One region of the Oceanobacillus sp. CF4.6 genome, then DNA from elsewhere that is predicted to be linked to it. Evidence: riboswitches for the same ligand, from Rfam matches in the RefSeq annotation. Region 1 holds a riboswitch; each other region holds the start of a gene.
What was found. A riboswitch is a leader RNA that binds a small molecule or an ion and turns the genes downstream of it on or off. The one in region 1 is predicted to bind thiamine pyrophosphate.
Positions count from the first base shown of each region.

Region 2: linked by a shared signal. The riboswitch ahead of thiW (energy coupling factor transporter S component ThiW) and the one ahead of ACHABU_RS06120 (YkoF family thiamine/hydroxymethylpyrimidine-binding protein) in region 1 are both predicted to bind thiamine pyrophosphate.
Region 3: linked by a shared signal. The riboswitch ahead of ACHABU_RS06835 (thiamine phosphate synthase) and the one ahead of ACHABU_RS06120 (YkoF family thiamine/hydroxymethylpyrimidine-binding protein) in region 1 are both predicted to bind thiamine pyrophosphate.
Region 4: linked by a shared signal. The riboswitch ahead of thiT (energy-coupled thiamine transporter ThiT) and the one ahead of ACHABU_RS06120 (YkoF family thiamine/hydroxymethylpyrimidine-binding protein) in region 1 are both predicted to bind thiamine pyrophosphate.

Region 1 covers NZ_JBIMEX010000002.1:501,818-505,721, reverse strand. The annotation lists gene ACHABU_RS06130 (ABC transporter ATP-binding protein) at 1-815, opposite strand, end outside; gene ACHABU_RS06125 (ECF transporter S component) at 812-1,390, opposite strand; gene ACHABU_RS06120 (YkoF family thiamine/hydroxymethylpyrimidine-binding protein) at 1,383-1,997, opposite strand; TPP riboswitch at 2,101-2,208, opposite strand; gene ACHABU_RS06115 (S8 family serine peptidase) at 2,519-3,904, shown strand, end outside.
Region 2 covers NZ_JBIMEX010000009.1:139,726-143,629, forward strand. The annotation lists gene ACHABU_RS14480 (5'-nucleotidase C-terminal domain-containing protein) at 1-553, opposite strand, end outside; gene ACHABU_RS14485 (DUF4870 domain-containing protein) at 806-1,129, opposite strand; tRNA gene ACHABU_RS14490 (tRNA-Ala) at 1,273-1,345, shown strand; gene ACHABU_RS14495 (hypothetical protein) at 1,508-1,822, opposite strand; TPP riboswitch at 2,024-2,138, shown strand; gene thiW (energy coupling factor transporter S component ThiW) at 2,323-2,811, shown strand; gene thiD (bifunctional hydroxymethylpyrimidine kinase/phosphomethylpyrimidine kinase) at 2,924-3,730, shown strand; gene thiE (thiamine phosphate synthase) at 3,755-3,904, shown strand, end outside.
Region 3 covers NZ_JBIMEX010000002.1:658,519-662,422, forward strand. The annotation lists gene ACHABU_RS06825 (TetR/AcrR family transcriptional regulator) at 1-488, opposite strand, end outside; gene ACHABU_RS06830 (YkvI family membrane protein) at 1,131-2,198, shown strand; TPP riboswitch at 2,453-2,563, shown strand; gene ACHABU_RS06835 (thiamine phosphate synthase) at 2,663-3,316, shown strand; gene thiO (glycine oxidase ThiO) at 3,300-3,904, shown strand, end outside.
Region 4 covers NZ_JBIMEX010000005.1:71,102-75,005, reverse strand. The annotation lists gene ACHABU_RS09775 (VanW family protein) at 1-423, shown strand, start outside; gene ACHABU_RS09770 (thiol-disulfide oxidoreductase DCC family protein) at 404-766, opposite strand; gene ACHABU_RS09765 (YceI family protein) at 857-1,393, opposite strand; TPP riboswitch at 1,693-1,794, shown strand; gene thiT (energy-coupled thiamine transporter ThiT) at 1,889-2,458, shown strand; gene ACHABU_RS09755 (general stress protein) at 3,468-3,818, opposite strand.

The DNA of each region.
Region 1 (3,904 bases):
AATTCTTCGACAGTAAGTGGAAGGTCCGTCAGTTCCGGTTTGTTTTTCAAAAGATATTGTGTCACATTCGGCAGCCAGATTCCTTGTTCTGTCAATTGCAGGCGATTATTTTTGATTGCATTTCGTAAAGAGCCATCATAAAAAATTTCTCCGTCTCGATTTAATAGAAGGCATCGTTCCGCTAAATCTGTCCAGCCATCCAGCTTATGTTCAATGATGATCAGTCCAAATGGGATTTTCTCCTTTAATATTTTGATTGTTTGAATTAAGTCTTTTGTTGCGATTGGATCTAGGTTGGCTGTTGGTTCATCCAAAATAAGCAATGATGGCTCGAGTGCAAGGATGCATGATAGCGCAAGCTTTTGCTTTTGCCCGCCGGATAGGGAGGCTATGGTAGATTCTTTAAAATCGAGCATATGAACAAGTGCGAGAGATTGATCGATTTTAGCCTCCATTTCTTCATAGGAAACACCGATATTTTCGAGTCCAAAAGCTACTTCATCTTCTACAGTTAGCATACAGAACTGTGTTTCCGGATCCTGGAACACGACGCCAACTTGCTTGCTTAGTTCACCAGGCTTGTAATCAGACGTTTTTTTCCCATCGATAAAAATATTACCATGCATCTCCCCATCCAATTCACGTGGGAAAAGTCCGTTTAAACAGGAAGTTAACGTGCTTTTTCCGCAACCACTTGGGCCGAGTAACAAGACACTTTCTCCTTGCCCCAATTTAAAATTTAAATTGGATAAAATATCTTTTTGATTCGTTTCAAATCGTAAGCTGAGATCATGCACTTCGACAAAAGGTTTCATGCTGCATTCTTCTTTCGATATTCTTTTCCTAAAGCGAAACTTGAAAGGACACCAGTTTGTGCTAGTCCATCACTCAATGCTTTACCAAGCAGTCCAGCGATTAATGCCCCACTGATCATACGTATGATCAACATAGCGGTCACATATCCAGGGGCGAGTGCAGCATACCCACTCATGAAATACCCATAGACAAAGCTAGTTACAGCGGATCCAACCCCAGCAGCCATTAATACCCATGTTGAATAATTTTTCCAACGGGTTGCAGCAAACACTGCTTCCGCGCCAATCCCTTGAACCATCCCTGTTACAATAAGCATTGGGCCAATAGCGTTTCCAATTAATACTTCGATCATCGCGGCAATGGTTTCTGATAGAAATGCCGCACCGGGTTTTCGGATAATATAGGCGACAATAATGGATACGATGAACCAAATACCAAAGATGAAATCATAGCCAATTGGTCCGAAAAATCCAAAGAGTACCGCACCAACAGGCAAAAATGCTAAGTAAACAACCCCAAAAACGACAGATAAAGCAGCCATGACAACAATTTCCTTAAATCTCCAATTAGCCATTTTTCGCATCTCCTTTGTGTGATGGACTATTGGCTGAGATAGAGACGGTCATGACGGTATGACTCGACCCACCTTCCACAGTTGCTTGAAAAACTTGCTCCAGTCCATCGAATATGGCAACTGCCTCTCCATCCAGACGTGTTGAATAATGTGCAGGGGATACGGACACATGTTTTTTCATTGCATCGATTTGCGCATAGATGACATCCATATAATCACCGCCGCCAAGGGGGTAAAGTGAAAATTTAGATGCAACCGATTGTTTGATATCTTTTACAAGATTGGAATTTAGAGGTGTTTCATCCTCGGCCATGTATGCCTCACCTTGCGAGTCTCCGGGGCATCCGAGGGAGTAAGTTGCCTGAAATGCCACGTGCTCACCCGTTTTTGCTGCATGAAGAAAAACCGCTTTTGTGACATCGAATACGTGTACAAGTTTTCCTCTTACAGTTGTTGTGACGTCATCCGTTTGCAGATGTACCTTTGACGTGTCAACCTCTTTGAGTGCTCCCTTAATAATCGCAATGAATGCATCACTCATTGGGTGAATAGAAAAACTTGCTCCGGCGATATCGCTCTTTGTACATGCCTGATTTTGATTAGTCATAGCTAAATTCCTCCTGTTTTATCATTTTTTCCATTAAAAAAACTGCATCCCACTTTAGGGAATGCAGTCTTATTGTATTTATCATCATAAAAAATATTGATATACACGGTCGACCGCACTTCCCCACGCTAGTATTATCTAGTTCGGGTGCAAAGGGTCAGAACAAAACAGTTCTTCTCAGCCGTTTAAAACAGCTCCCCTAGCGCTAACAGTTATGCAATTTTCTAAATACAAACGTAACACGTTATAGGAATGTTGTAAAGGTGAGAAACGTAAATAAGAAACTCGAAATATTTAGAAGCTGAAGTAGACCGAACAGTGCCTGTCACTCCCCGATTTCTGTCGAATAATATTTTGATAGCTGAAGCGAGTAGTTCTTTATTATTACTTCGACATATTATGACAAAAACCGGGGAGTGACAGGCACCAATTTGTATCTTTTTCCAAAAATAATGCAGACAAAAATCGACATAACTGATAAAATTTAGAGAGAAGATAGATAGAGAGGGAGATTAAAAGAATTGTCTAAACCAAAGTTATGTAGTAGGTTCCTTTTATTTGTGATTTTCTTCGTTTTATTTATTCCATTAAACGCCTTTGCAAGTAGTGAGGTTGAGGCAATCATCGGGTATGAAAATGAAGCTGGAAAACAATTAATTATAGAAACAAGCAGTGAAATAGACTATGAATTTACGAATATATCTGCAGTTGCTGTAACGATGAATAGCCGTGATTTAACGGGACTCTATGGAAATTCTAATATCTCATACATAGAGAAAAATACAGCATTCGAATTATCAAATAAAATCCAAACGATTACAGAAGTTACGGAAACGGATATTTTAGAAGAAACGGAACATTGGAATATTTTAACAACCGGTGCAGCATTTGCATGGGAAGAGGGCTTTACCGGCAAAAATGTTAATATTGCAATCATTGATACAGGGATTTCCCCGCATGAGGATTTACTTATTTCGGGTGGCCATTCAACCGTCGATGATACAGGAGAATGGCTGGATGATAATGGGCACGGGATGCATATCGCTGGTATTATCGGCGCAAAGAAAAATGATATTGGTGTAGTTGGTGTTGCGCCAGAAGCTAATCTTTATGCGGTTAAAGCATTGGATAGTAATGGGGAAGGAACACTAACCGATTTACTGGAAGCAATTGAATGGTCCATAAACAATAACATGGACATTATAAATCTTTCGTTAGGTACTGATGAAAGCAGCGAGTCATTGGAGAACATGTTACAAGAAGCCTATGATGCAGGAATTTTAATTGTTGGTGCAAGTGGAAATGACGGAAATAGTGTCGCCCACCCGGCAAAATATGAAAGTGTAATCGGCGTATCTGCTGTAGACGGTCGCTTGAATATCACTGGATTTTCTTCCACGGGCGCAGAGGTGGAATTCTCAGCACCTGGAATCAATATTATTAGCACTTATTTATATGATTCGTATGGGACAAGCAGCGGAACATCACAGGCATCTCCACATGTGACAGGAATGCTCGCAATTCTAAAACAGAAATACCCTGAAATGACGAATTATGAAATTCGCGCAGAACTAGTGAAGCATGTACAGGATTTAGGAGATTCCGGAAGAGATTCCATCTATGGACATGGCTTTATTACGTATAACCCCGATGATCAAATTGCTCCAGGGGAAGTTACCAATCTACAACTGATTGAATCTAGTGCTGATTCTCTTTTGGTAAGTTGGGAGAACCCAGTAGATGAGGACTTTACTGAAGTGAGTGTCTATTTGAATGATTCTTTTTTAACATCTGTTACTCGTGATGAGGAGACAACATATCTTGCTGAAGAATTGGAAGCTGATACGGAATATTCGTTTTCATTTTATACCGAAGATCGATTTGGTAATGTATCTGTAGGGAAGTTC
Region 2 (3,904 bases), on a different contig from region 1:
ATTTATCACTAGCATAATCCATCCACTGTCCTTCATCATACGTTTCAGTTGGTGCTGTGACTGATGAATTTCTTACTAGATTCACATTTTCACCATAAGGAGTACGTTCACCAATGAAACCTAGTATATCCGTAGGTTCTCCATTATTTGTTAAAGCAAGTGCATCATCACCATTAAAATTAATGACAGAGCCATTTACGATATCTGCTTGATCAAGAATGGCCTGTTCAGCACTTGTATGGGCAAGAACCAGAACATCACCATGTGCAAGGGTACCGGAAAGTTCCAGTGTCTGACTTGCAGTAGAAGCACCATTGCTATATAACTCTAATCCATAGCCTGATAAATCCACCTCACTTCCCGTACCATTATAAATTTCTATCGCCTTGTTATGAGAACTACCTTCAATATACTCCGAAATAAATAAATCCTCTGCTGTCGCTTCATTACTTTCAGCAGCTGCAGACATAGAAAATACAGGTGTGAAATTCATGAATGTCAGCGCTAAAATAAGAAACATACTAACGGTCTTTTTAAAAGCTATACGCTTCATTGATACCCTCCGTTTTTTTAGAATATTTGTTCCAGATGCGAGATTTTAAGACAAAATCCGCACTAGTCCTTCTTAAATATTGCATAAAAGTAAGAGGGTTACTATGAAATATTTGTAAACTTTTGTAAATATATTGTAAATTCAGACCATTAGTACTATGTATTTTTAAAAAGGGTTCATAAGTCCTTCGTTCTATTTTCTGGATATAGTTCCAAAGAGTAAAAACAAAATAAGAGAACCAGAAATGTCCTCTTATTTAATGAAGTGAATAATAAAAGGGAATCTATATCGTTCCCCCTGATACGACTTGACCGCTGCAATAATTGTCAAAATAATTGCCATAATGCCTAATATAATGAGTATAACAATCCCCACTAATAAAATAATTAATAGTGTACCAATTGCTCCAAAGATAAAATAGGAAACCAAAAAATTAAAATATTCCTTTCCATGATAATCAACGAATTCGGACTCATCCCTCTTTAGTAACCAAATAAGTAATGGGCCTAAGATAGGAAAAGGAAAGCTAAGTACATAAATCAGCATAGAAAACAGACGCTCATCATTGGTTGGCAAAATAACCCTCCTTGTTTTTATTTTTTATAATAACAAATAAATTTATTGCTTTGTATAGTATATCTTATATTATCTAAAGCCATTACTCTAAAATTTTTCTTGAAAAATTGATAAAAAGTGGCTATAATCATAATTATGAATCTGGGGCATTAGCTCAGCTGGGAGAGTGCTTGCATGGCATGCAAGAGGTCAGGGGTTCGAGCCCCCTATGCTCCATCCTAAAATTAATAAGGTTAGATGGGACTTGTAAAAACATCCTATCTAACCTTTTTAAGTATAATAAAAACATTTTTACTGAGAAGTTATGACTGCGTGGCAGAAACTTGATTAAGAAATGGGGCTGAACACACGAATTGAAGAATAACCTAGTGGTCGCTTTTATTTTACCTTTTTGATAATATTTGCATGTGTGTCTAGTTGGTTCTGTGTATGTTTAAAGTTACTTCGTGTTTCAACAGTAAAATCATCTAGTTTTAATTCGAAGCGATTTTGATTTTTTTCCATCCGGGCTTGATTGATTGCCAATTGCTCCAGGCTTACCGTAAATTGCTCTTGATTTTTTCCCATTTGATCCTGACTCTTTTCCATGCGAACCTGATTCTTTGCCATCTGCTTTTGATTCAAGACTAAGTCTTCCTGCCCTTTTTGAAGCTTTCCTAATTCAGCAATAATCTGATCAAACTTTGCTTCCATTTCAACATATACCTCCTTTCTTTCTACATATTATACCAGAAAATATTTCAAATTGTAGACTATATTTATTCACTTTTATATTCTATTTCGTATCATTCGCCTTCCGTTCCACCTGGCAAAGTTGTACCAGGTTATCAAGTTAATACTGACAAAAGTTAAAAAATTTGGTAAGGTTACAGTTGTACACACAATTATATAGCATGAAACTACTAGGGGTGCCCAAATGAAATGTGGGCTGAGAGGAAAGCATTCACTTTCCGACTCTTATGGACCTGATCTGGTTAATACTAGCGGAGGGAAGTAGTCGGACGTTTATTATATCGTCTATTCTATTTTCAGCCTACCAAGCCAGGTCCATAAAGGATCTGGCTTTTTTGTTGACAGTTAAGAAAGTATAAACTACTTTCTTACTGCATAAGTGCAACGAAGGCTGTCACCCAAAAGCTTGGTGACGCCTTCGTTTTCTAATCGTATTTTATGAAAAATGTAGGGGGAATAATATGAATCGAACGCTTTTGTTAACAACAATGGCAGTTTTTGTAGCAATTGGAACGATAGGTGCTCAGTTATTGTGGTTTCCAACAGGGATCGCACGCGCATATCCTGTTCAGCATGCAGTCAATGTCATGGCAGCTATCATGCTTGGACCAGGTCCTGCAGTTGCCATCGCATTTATGATTGGCTTACTTCGGAACATGCTTGGTTTAGGTACTTTATTGGCCTTTCCTGGAGGCATGGTTGGAGCATTTCTAGCTGGTTATATTTATAAAAAAGGTGGTAAAAAGGGATGGGCAGTAATTGGAGAAACGATCGGTTCAGGAGTAATCGGATCTCTTTTCGCGGTACCATTTGCCCGCATTCTAATGGGTACCTCCGTTGGTGCATTTGCCTTTTTACCGGGATTTCTTGTCAGCAGCATTACCGGTGCTTTCATTGGCTGGTTTATCGTATCAAGAGTTAAAACCAAAAATTTAGCACGTATTAATTAGGAGGCTATATGATGACATTTACTGACGTATTAAGAAAAGCTGCTTCAAATGCAGAACTAAACAGAATCAAAGCATGTGACGAGTGGCCATCAAAAAGGGCGGTGTCATATCGATGAAACAAATACCTTGTGTCCTTACCATTGCTGGGACAGATCCTAGTGGTGGAGCAGGAATTCATGCTGACTTAAAAACTTTCCAGGAATTAAAAAGCTATGGTATGTCTGTTATAACATCCGTAGTTGCCCAGAATACTACTGGTGTCCAGGACATCCATCATGTGCCACTTAATATGATCAAACAGCAACTGGATTCTGTTATTTCGGATATGCCTGTTCATGCATTAAAGACTGGAATGATTGCCAATATAGATATGATGAAACTCGTGGTTAGTAAGATTTCAAAGTTAAATGCTCCATATGTTATGGACCCTGTTATGGTTGCAACAAGTGGAGACCCATTAATTGAAGAAAATGCGCGTGACTTTCTAAGAAAAGAGCTTTTGCCATTAGCTACTTTAGTAACACCGAATATCCCGGAAGCTGAATATCTGACCGGTGAAAGTATTGAAACGGTTGATGATATGAAACAAGCTGCAGAGCATATTGTTGAGAAATTTGGTGCCGGAGCTGCACTGGTGAAAGGTGGCCACATGAAAGGTGAAGCAATTGATTTCCTATACGATGGTTCAAGCCTTCATACCTTTTCTGCTAAACGAATCAATACTAAAAATACACACGGTACAGGTTGTACCTATTCTGCAGCTATTACAGCCTATTTGAGTCAAGGTTTACCATTAAATGAAGCCGTTAAAAAAGCGAAACATTTCGTTACGGAAGCAATTCAATATTCCTTTCCACTTGGATCTGGAAGCGGCCCAACAAACCACTGGGCAACACGATGTGAATCTTCACTCGATTAAAGTTTTCTAAAAGGGAGATAATGAATGAAACATCATATAAAACAAAACTTGCGTAAATATTTTATTATGGGCAGCCAAAACTGTACCATTGATCCTACAGAAATTTTAGAATCAGCAGCAGAAGCTGGAATTACAGCATTTCAATTTCGCGAAAAGGGACCCAAATCACTTACT
Region 3 (3,904 bases), 160 kb from region 1:
CAAAGCATAATGGCACCCTCGATCGAAGCTGTCAACAACATTGCGATAGCAGAAGCTGATTCGTTTGAATAGCCTTCTGTTATCAGTTTCTCATAGTAAAGCTCTTGAATGTTTTCATATAGAGCACTACAAGCAATGCGGACCGGTTCACTCATCGTGGCCATTTCACTGACAATGCTGCTAAATGTATAGCCGATAATGGTGCCGTTTTTTTCAAAGTTACCAATTAACTTATCGATCATGGCGAGGATGGCCTCCTGTGTTGTAGGGTGCCTACTGAAAATAGCTTCGATATCTGTGGTAATGGCTTCATTTAAATCGTGTAAACAAGTAATCAATAATTCTTCTTTTCCATTTGGGAAATGATGATAAAGCGCTCCTTTTGTAACATTACAGACTTTTAAAATCTCGTTAAGTCCAACATTTTTATAACCCTTTGCCTGAAAAAGAGCTGTAGATTTTTCAATTAATAGCGATTTTGTATCCATATTCGTGTATTTCTCCTAACATACCAACGGGTCTGTTTGTAGTATAACAGATTTTTAGCAGGAATTATAGTTAATAGTTTTTTCAAACTTGTGGGACAGAAGGACAGGTACATTGCCCCGAAGTATATCTAAAAATAATAGGAATTGGTGGGTCTTCCCTCTATATCCTGCTCAGGAAATAGAATATTATTTCTTTTTCTCCCACATGCAGTCGACAGCCCTCTAATCCCTTTCATCAATACCAGAAACAACCATTGTCATTGTCTCAATCCCTATGATTTCAGTTACTAAAATGGGGATAAATCAATAGAAAACCATATTCAGTCCTTAATGAAAATATCGGGAAACGGTGCCTGCCCCCAATGTTCCCCCTCTTCCCCCCAATGCATTGTCTTCCTCTTTTGGTAAATTGTCTTTAGTTTTATGGTGTATTTACATTGCATTAATTTGGTGAATAGACTAAATAATCTTTTAACTACAACAACCCAGCTACTTACATGACTATTCTGTTATAATAAAACTTTACCACATATAATGTCTAAATTTGCAAATCAAAATGGTCCCCAATTTTATCCAGCAATAAGAAGCGTATTATGGTTTAAGATAATTGGAAGAGAAACAATAAAACAACAGGAGGATACAATGAAGAGAATTTTTCAAATTAGCAGTGCATTTGTAGGCATTATCGTAGGTGCCGGATTCGCCTCTGGTCAGGAAGTTTTGCAATACTTCACTAGTTTCGGGACGATTGGGATTATCGGTGCAATCATTGCTACCGCATTATTTGCTTATATGGGAATGGTGATGACTAGGATTGGTAGTCGCATGCAAGCAACCTCTCATCAAGACGCGATTCATAAAATGAGCGGAAAAGTTCTAGGTACCATCATTGACTATATCATTATCTTCACCTTATTTGGTGTTGGTGTTGTTATGGTTGCTGGGGGCGGGTCTATTTTAAATCAACAATTCGGCCTTCCCATAGTTGTCGGTAATTTGCTCTTGATTACGCTTGTCGTACTCATTGCAATGCTCAATTTAACTAGAGTTGTTCAGGTAATCGGAAGTATTACGCCGTTTTTAATTTTTGCGCTTATTATACTGTTCATCTTCAGCGTAGCAACAATGGACAATACGTTTGCAACACTTGATCCAATCGCAAAGCAGTACGACTCTGCATTGCCAAACTGGATTTTCTCAGCGATAAATTATGTCTCCTTTAACATTGCAGTAGGTTTTTCTATGGCGATTGTAATGGGTGGGGATGAAAAGAATGAGAAAACAGCAGCAATTGGTGGCTTTTTAGGTGGGCTCGCGATTGGTGTTCTAATTATCATCAGTCATATTATGATCTTCTCGAAAGTTGATATTGTCGGCGCTTTTGACATGCCGATGTTAAAACTTGCAGATGATATTTCTCCAATTTTAGGGGTTGTTTATACCTTTATCTTATTTGGAATGATATTCAATACTGCCATAAGTATGTTCTTCTCATTTAGTGCCAGATTTACAGAAATGGGAACAAAGAAATTTAAAATCTTTACAATAATCACCGGTATGGTTGCATTTGCATTAAGCTTTGTCGGCTTTACAACACTTGTTGCATGGTTCTATCCATTAATCGGAAACCTCGGACTCTTGCTTATAATTGTCCTTATCGTGGCTTCCTTTAGGATGGGGAAAATTGTGGAAAAGCAGGAAAAAATATAATTCATATCTAAATACTACATTCACACAAAAGGAGCTTGGATATCTTACCAAGCTCCTTTTCATTCTTATTATGCTTTTGTGAAAGCTGAGTGGGACAGAGGGTACATGAGGTGACCTCTCGTCCCACTATGTCCTCGTGTCCCTTAAAGCTAACCTATCTATACCTCCTCATACAGACATACCTAAGATAATTCGGCTATTGACAATCATTTTAAGAATGTTATAATTTATTCAAATTGTTAATTAAATATTTACCGATTCACTAGAGGTGCCTTTTAAAAGGGCTGAGATCAAAGCGATTGACTTTGGGACTCTTTGAACCTGATACGGTTGATGCCGGCGGAGGGAAGTGAAAGAACGGATATCGTAATCTATTTGTTTATTTATGCGATAAAACCACTTTCCTTTTCATGCGGGAAGTGGTTTTTTTATTTTTTCAAATGATCTTAAAGGAGAAACTTAGGATGAATGATTTCAACAAAAAAGATGATACATACGGAGAACTTCATATTATCTCAACTGGGGAACAATCACCTGAAACGTTTGTATCCATTGCTGAAAAAATAAACGGTTATGTAGGTTTTTTTCATATTCGAGAGAAATCATGGTCCGATATTCAATATATGCAAACAATCGAACTACTTCATTCCAAAGGCATTCCACTTGAAAAAATCATGGTCAATCACCGGATTCATGTAGCCAACGCAATGCAGGTACGAGGTGTTCAATTAACCTATCAAAGCATCGATGTATCCGTAGCAAGAAAGACTTATGAATCCTTGTACATTGGCTGTTCCGTTCATTCCGTGGAAGAAGCTGTTTCCGCACTTCAACACGGTACAGATTACTTGCTATATGGTCATGTCTTTGACAGCCGCTCAAAACCCGGCGTAAAGCCAAAAGGTTTGGATGGCTTGAAACAAGTCGCACAGCATGTATCCATTCCAGTGATTGCAATTGGTGGCATCACCCCTCAAAATACGCCACAGATCATCAATCATGGTGCAAGCGGTATCGCGGTTTTATCAGGAGTGTTATTGTCCAGTGATCCAGTCGCAAAGGCAATATCCTACAAACATGCATTAAGAAAGGGGGGGAAAAATGAAGAAACAGTATGATGTCATTATTGTTGGCGGAGGTGTCATCGGCAGTTCCATTGCATTCCATTTGAGCAAGCGTAATTACCATGTACTCGTTGTAGAAAAAGGGGCACTCGCTCAAAAAGCATCACGTGCTGCTGCAGGCATGTTAGGTGCGCAAAATGAAATAGGAGAAGATAGTCCGCTCCTGTCCTTTGCACGTAAAAGTAGAGCAATGTTTCCTGCCTTAGCGGAAGAGCTTCAATTTTTATCTACTATCAATATCAAACTTATCCAAAGTGGAATTATAAAAGTTGCTCAATCAGAAGAAGAAGCAGCACACTTACGCGAAATCGCAGCCATTCAAGAAAAGTTAGGTGAAAAGGTAGAATGGTTGCCTACTGCGCAAGTGAAAGAAAAGGAACCGGAACTTTCCGAAGCTGTACAAGGTGGATTATATATGCCAAATGATGGGCAAGTGTCGGCCCCACTTTTATCCAAAGCATTGGCCCAATCTGCAGCCGCTTTAGGAGCAGACTTCCTGGAATATACCGAAGTACAGGAATTGGTTCAAGATAATAATCGGATCTCCGGTGTAAGAACAGGAACAGATTTCTTTTCCGCAAA
Region 4 (3,904 bases), on a different contig from region 1:
CACAATATAGCTTTAGCTGCAGAAGCTATTAATAACACGGTTGTATTTCCAGGGGAGACATTTTCCTTTAATGGTGTAGTAGGTGAAAGAACAACAGAAAGAGGATATAAACAAGCGCCGGTCATTGTAAAGGGAGAACTGTCCGAGGATATTGGTGGTGGTATTTGTCAGGTTTCTTCTACGCTTTATAATGCAGTAGATCTAAAAGGAGTTCAAATAGTGGAAAGATATGCCCATAGCAGACAAGTTCCCTATGTTCCACCAGGAAGAGACGCAACCGTAAGCTGGTGGGGGCCTGATTTTGTTTTTAAGAACCTGTATAACGAGCCGATTTTAATTCGTGCCAAATCAGAGAATGGCCAAATGAATGTTACAGTACACTCCTCAGATACTGTGGAGTACTTTAACGGGAGTGAGGATTGATTTGACACGATTCTCCGTCTGCACACTGATTAACAGGGACAAGTTTTCTATTATTAGCAACCAGTTTATAAATAGTGTCTCCGAGTCCTATGAACTTGAAAATATACATGAATGGAACGAGAATCCATAAGAGTGGGAGCACTTTTGCTATTTGAATAATTGCTGAATAACCTTTGTACCATCGATTATTATATTTAACATGAAGACTCTTTTCCATTTCAAGTGGATAATCTTTCATATTCCGAAATGAATCGAATGTAAGCTTATTTCGCCAATCGAGTCTTTTCCAAATGGTTGAAGAATTTGTACAAATTTTGCAGTAACTATCATAATAGACAATCATATTCATATACCTCCACTAATAATTTAAGTCAATTCTATACAAAAAGCTGTATTTCACAAAGGAAATACAGCTTTTTGATATGGTCGGTTATTACGCTTGTTTATGAAGCTCAAGCTCAAAATTGATTTTAACATCTTCACCAACAAGTACGCCACCAGTTTCAACTGCTGCGTTCCAAGTAAGGCCGAAATCTTTACGGTTAATGGATGTATTGCCACTGAAACCAGCTACAGTAGCTCCGCCCATCGGATCTTTACTTTGACCTTCAAATGTAACATCAAGTGTAACAGGCTTCGTAGTTTCTTTAATCGTTAAATCACCAATTACTTCATAGTCATGAGATGATTTTTTCTTGATATCTGTAGCGACGAAAGTCATTTTAGGGTAGTTTTCTGCATCAAAGAAATCTCCTGAGCGTAAATGATTATCGCGATCTTCATTACGTGTATTCACACTTGCTATATCTACAGTTAATTCTACTTTAGAATCTGTTAGATCTTCTACGTCTGCTTCAATTACAGCATCAAATGAATCGAATGTGCCTTTAGCTTTTGAAATCATCATGTGTTTTACTGAGAAACCGACTTCACTGTGTACTTGGTCAACTGTCCAAACTGTTTTTGTCATTATAAATCCCTCCAAATAATTTTCTGTAACCCGGTAGTTACTTTCTGTTACCTAGTATAAATTGATACGTGTTTAAAGTCAAGTGTTTTTAATTAAAAATAAATGAATTAAGTTTAAATTTAATTTAATAAAAGGTAGGACTACTTTAATGTTCCCTTACTCTTCGAATTGAAACATAAATTTTCCATTCCGAGATGCAAGGAATAAAATGCTGAACCAAAAGTTTTTTGGGTTATAAGAGATTGTTATTTTCTTTATAATAAGGTACAATACACATAACAAATGAAGCATATAGAATAAAAGCCTACAGGGGGAGCCATTTGGCTGAGAGTGAACATTTTGTTCAGACCCTTTGAACCTGTTAGTTAGTACTAGCGTAGGGATTGGTGGTTTTTTTGATGGATTAAAAAGCAATGTGAGCGGATTCCCCCATCAGGAAGCTTCCCCTCGGCATTGCTTTTTTTGCGTGGAAATTTAAAAAGGGAGGTAATACAGTTGAGGTCAAAACGAATTTTATTCTTAGTTGAAGTATCAATTTTTACTGCGTTGGCATTACTTTTGGATATTTTACCATTATCATTTAAAATATGGGCTCAGGGTGGATCGATTTCCTTTGCGATGATTCCCGTATTTATAGTTGCATTTCGCTGGGGGTTAAAAGGTGGTCTGCTTTCTGGGTTTTTGTGGGGAGTATTACAGGTTGCAACCGGAACAGCATATGTTTTAACACCATTACAAGGATTTATTGATTACGCGTTAGCCTTTACAGTCATAGGCTTTGCCGGTATTTTTGCCAATCGAATTCAACAGGCAGTAAAGTCAGGTGAAACAAAGAAATATCTTACTTATATCACGCTTGGGGTATTATTAGGGTCTACATTACGATTTATTGCTCACTATGTAGCAGGGCTCGTGTTCTTTGGCTCCGCAATTGAGGGGCAACCTGCATGGTTATATTCATTAATTTATAATGGTTCTTACATGGTTCCATCCTTTATTTTATGTACGGTTATTGTGTTCTTCTTGTTCCATAAACAACCTAGAACGTTATTGAACGTAGCTTAGAAGTATTGTATATTCGCTCACAATAAGGTAACCTCATAATCAATGAGGTTACCTTATATTTATTGGAGGCTGATCGTATACGTGAATTAATAGGGAAGTGTACATCATGTAAGAAAAATATATATTGTGAAAGTGGTTTTTTTAATGGTATTCAAGAAAATGGGAAGTTAATATGTAATGACTGTGTGAATAGGAAAGAAAAGAAATAGTCTTCCAATTCTTGTTTTCTATCTTATTCAACTTTCGCAGAATGAAATGGATAAATAAGCCTTGATAGAATTAGGAGGACTGGAGCTACACTGTTTAAGTTGACTTTGGTTTGGATTAACTGTTTGCGCTGAGCAGTCTGGATACATCTATACTCAAGGATTTTTTCGTTAATTTCCCTCTTTTATCGTCCGATTTTATATAAACTACGAAGTAACTGCTGGTGGTTTCTATCGGTATGCAGAAACTTCGGCGACCGCTCTGGGAAATACACTGCGCTTTTCGCGGGCGGCTGTTGAGCCTCTTCATGCTGACGCATTTCAGAGTCTCACCTATGCCTTTCCTCCCGCAGAAGTCTCCGTGTATTTCCCAGAGCTGATTAGACGTTTACAAACTATTAACTGCATTAGTGATTGCTATAAAAATCTCATCAAACAGCTTCACCAGTCCGGGTGAGCGGCGGGCGGTGACTCCTGCGGGAACAGCACGTGTCCGAAGACCAGAAGAGTGGTTTTCTCTTCAGGGCTGAGGCCGTGCCCGCGGAAAGCTTCCGCCCAGAGCGATCTCGGACGGCGAGATAAGTTACTTCGCAGTTTATCTCAACTCTGCGACGATTAAAAGGCTATAAACAGTACGAAAAACAGCCTTGTTTTAATCAAGTTTAGCAAGGGGATTATTAGAAACATTCTAAGTTTAACCCAGTTTACTGTTCGAACTTATTTTAATGGTGCGAAAGTTGAGTATCTTATTTTTGAATACATGAGAAAGGGACAACCTTGTTGATTAGGTTATCCCTGTGGCATTATAATATAAAGTTTTCTACGTTGTCATGATTAGTAACCATTAACAGAATCTTTCCGTCGTCCAGGTCCTCTTCGTAATTCTCCGCCTCTGCTTTGGAGAAGCCCATTTCTTCTAGTTTTGTTCGTAATTCGTCCCCTTGGCTGTTGAACATATTTCCTACAGCACTACTAAAATCCATTTCTTTCATGCCGATCGTATTTGTTTCTGATCCGTCGGCTAAACGGCCAGTTCGCTCATCATCATGTGTGAGTAGATAGATGTCATCCTTCTTTACTCCACGAACTTGTAGTTTGTTTACATCCGTTTTTAATTGTTCTTCATTTATATATTCTCTAATAAAAGGTTTCATAAAGTAATTCCTCCTTTGTTGTTACTAGTCTTATTCCCGCTCCTTATAGAAATAAACATCATACGGCTTTGGAATCTGGTAGCGTT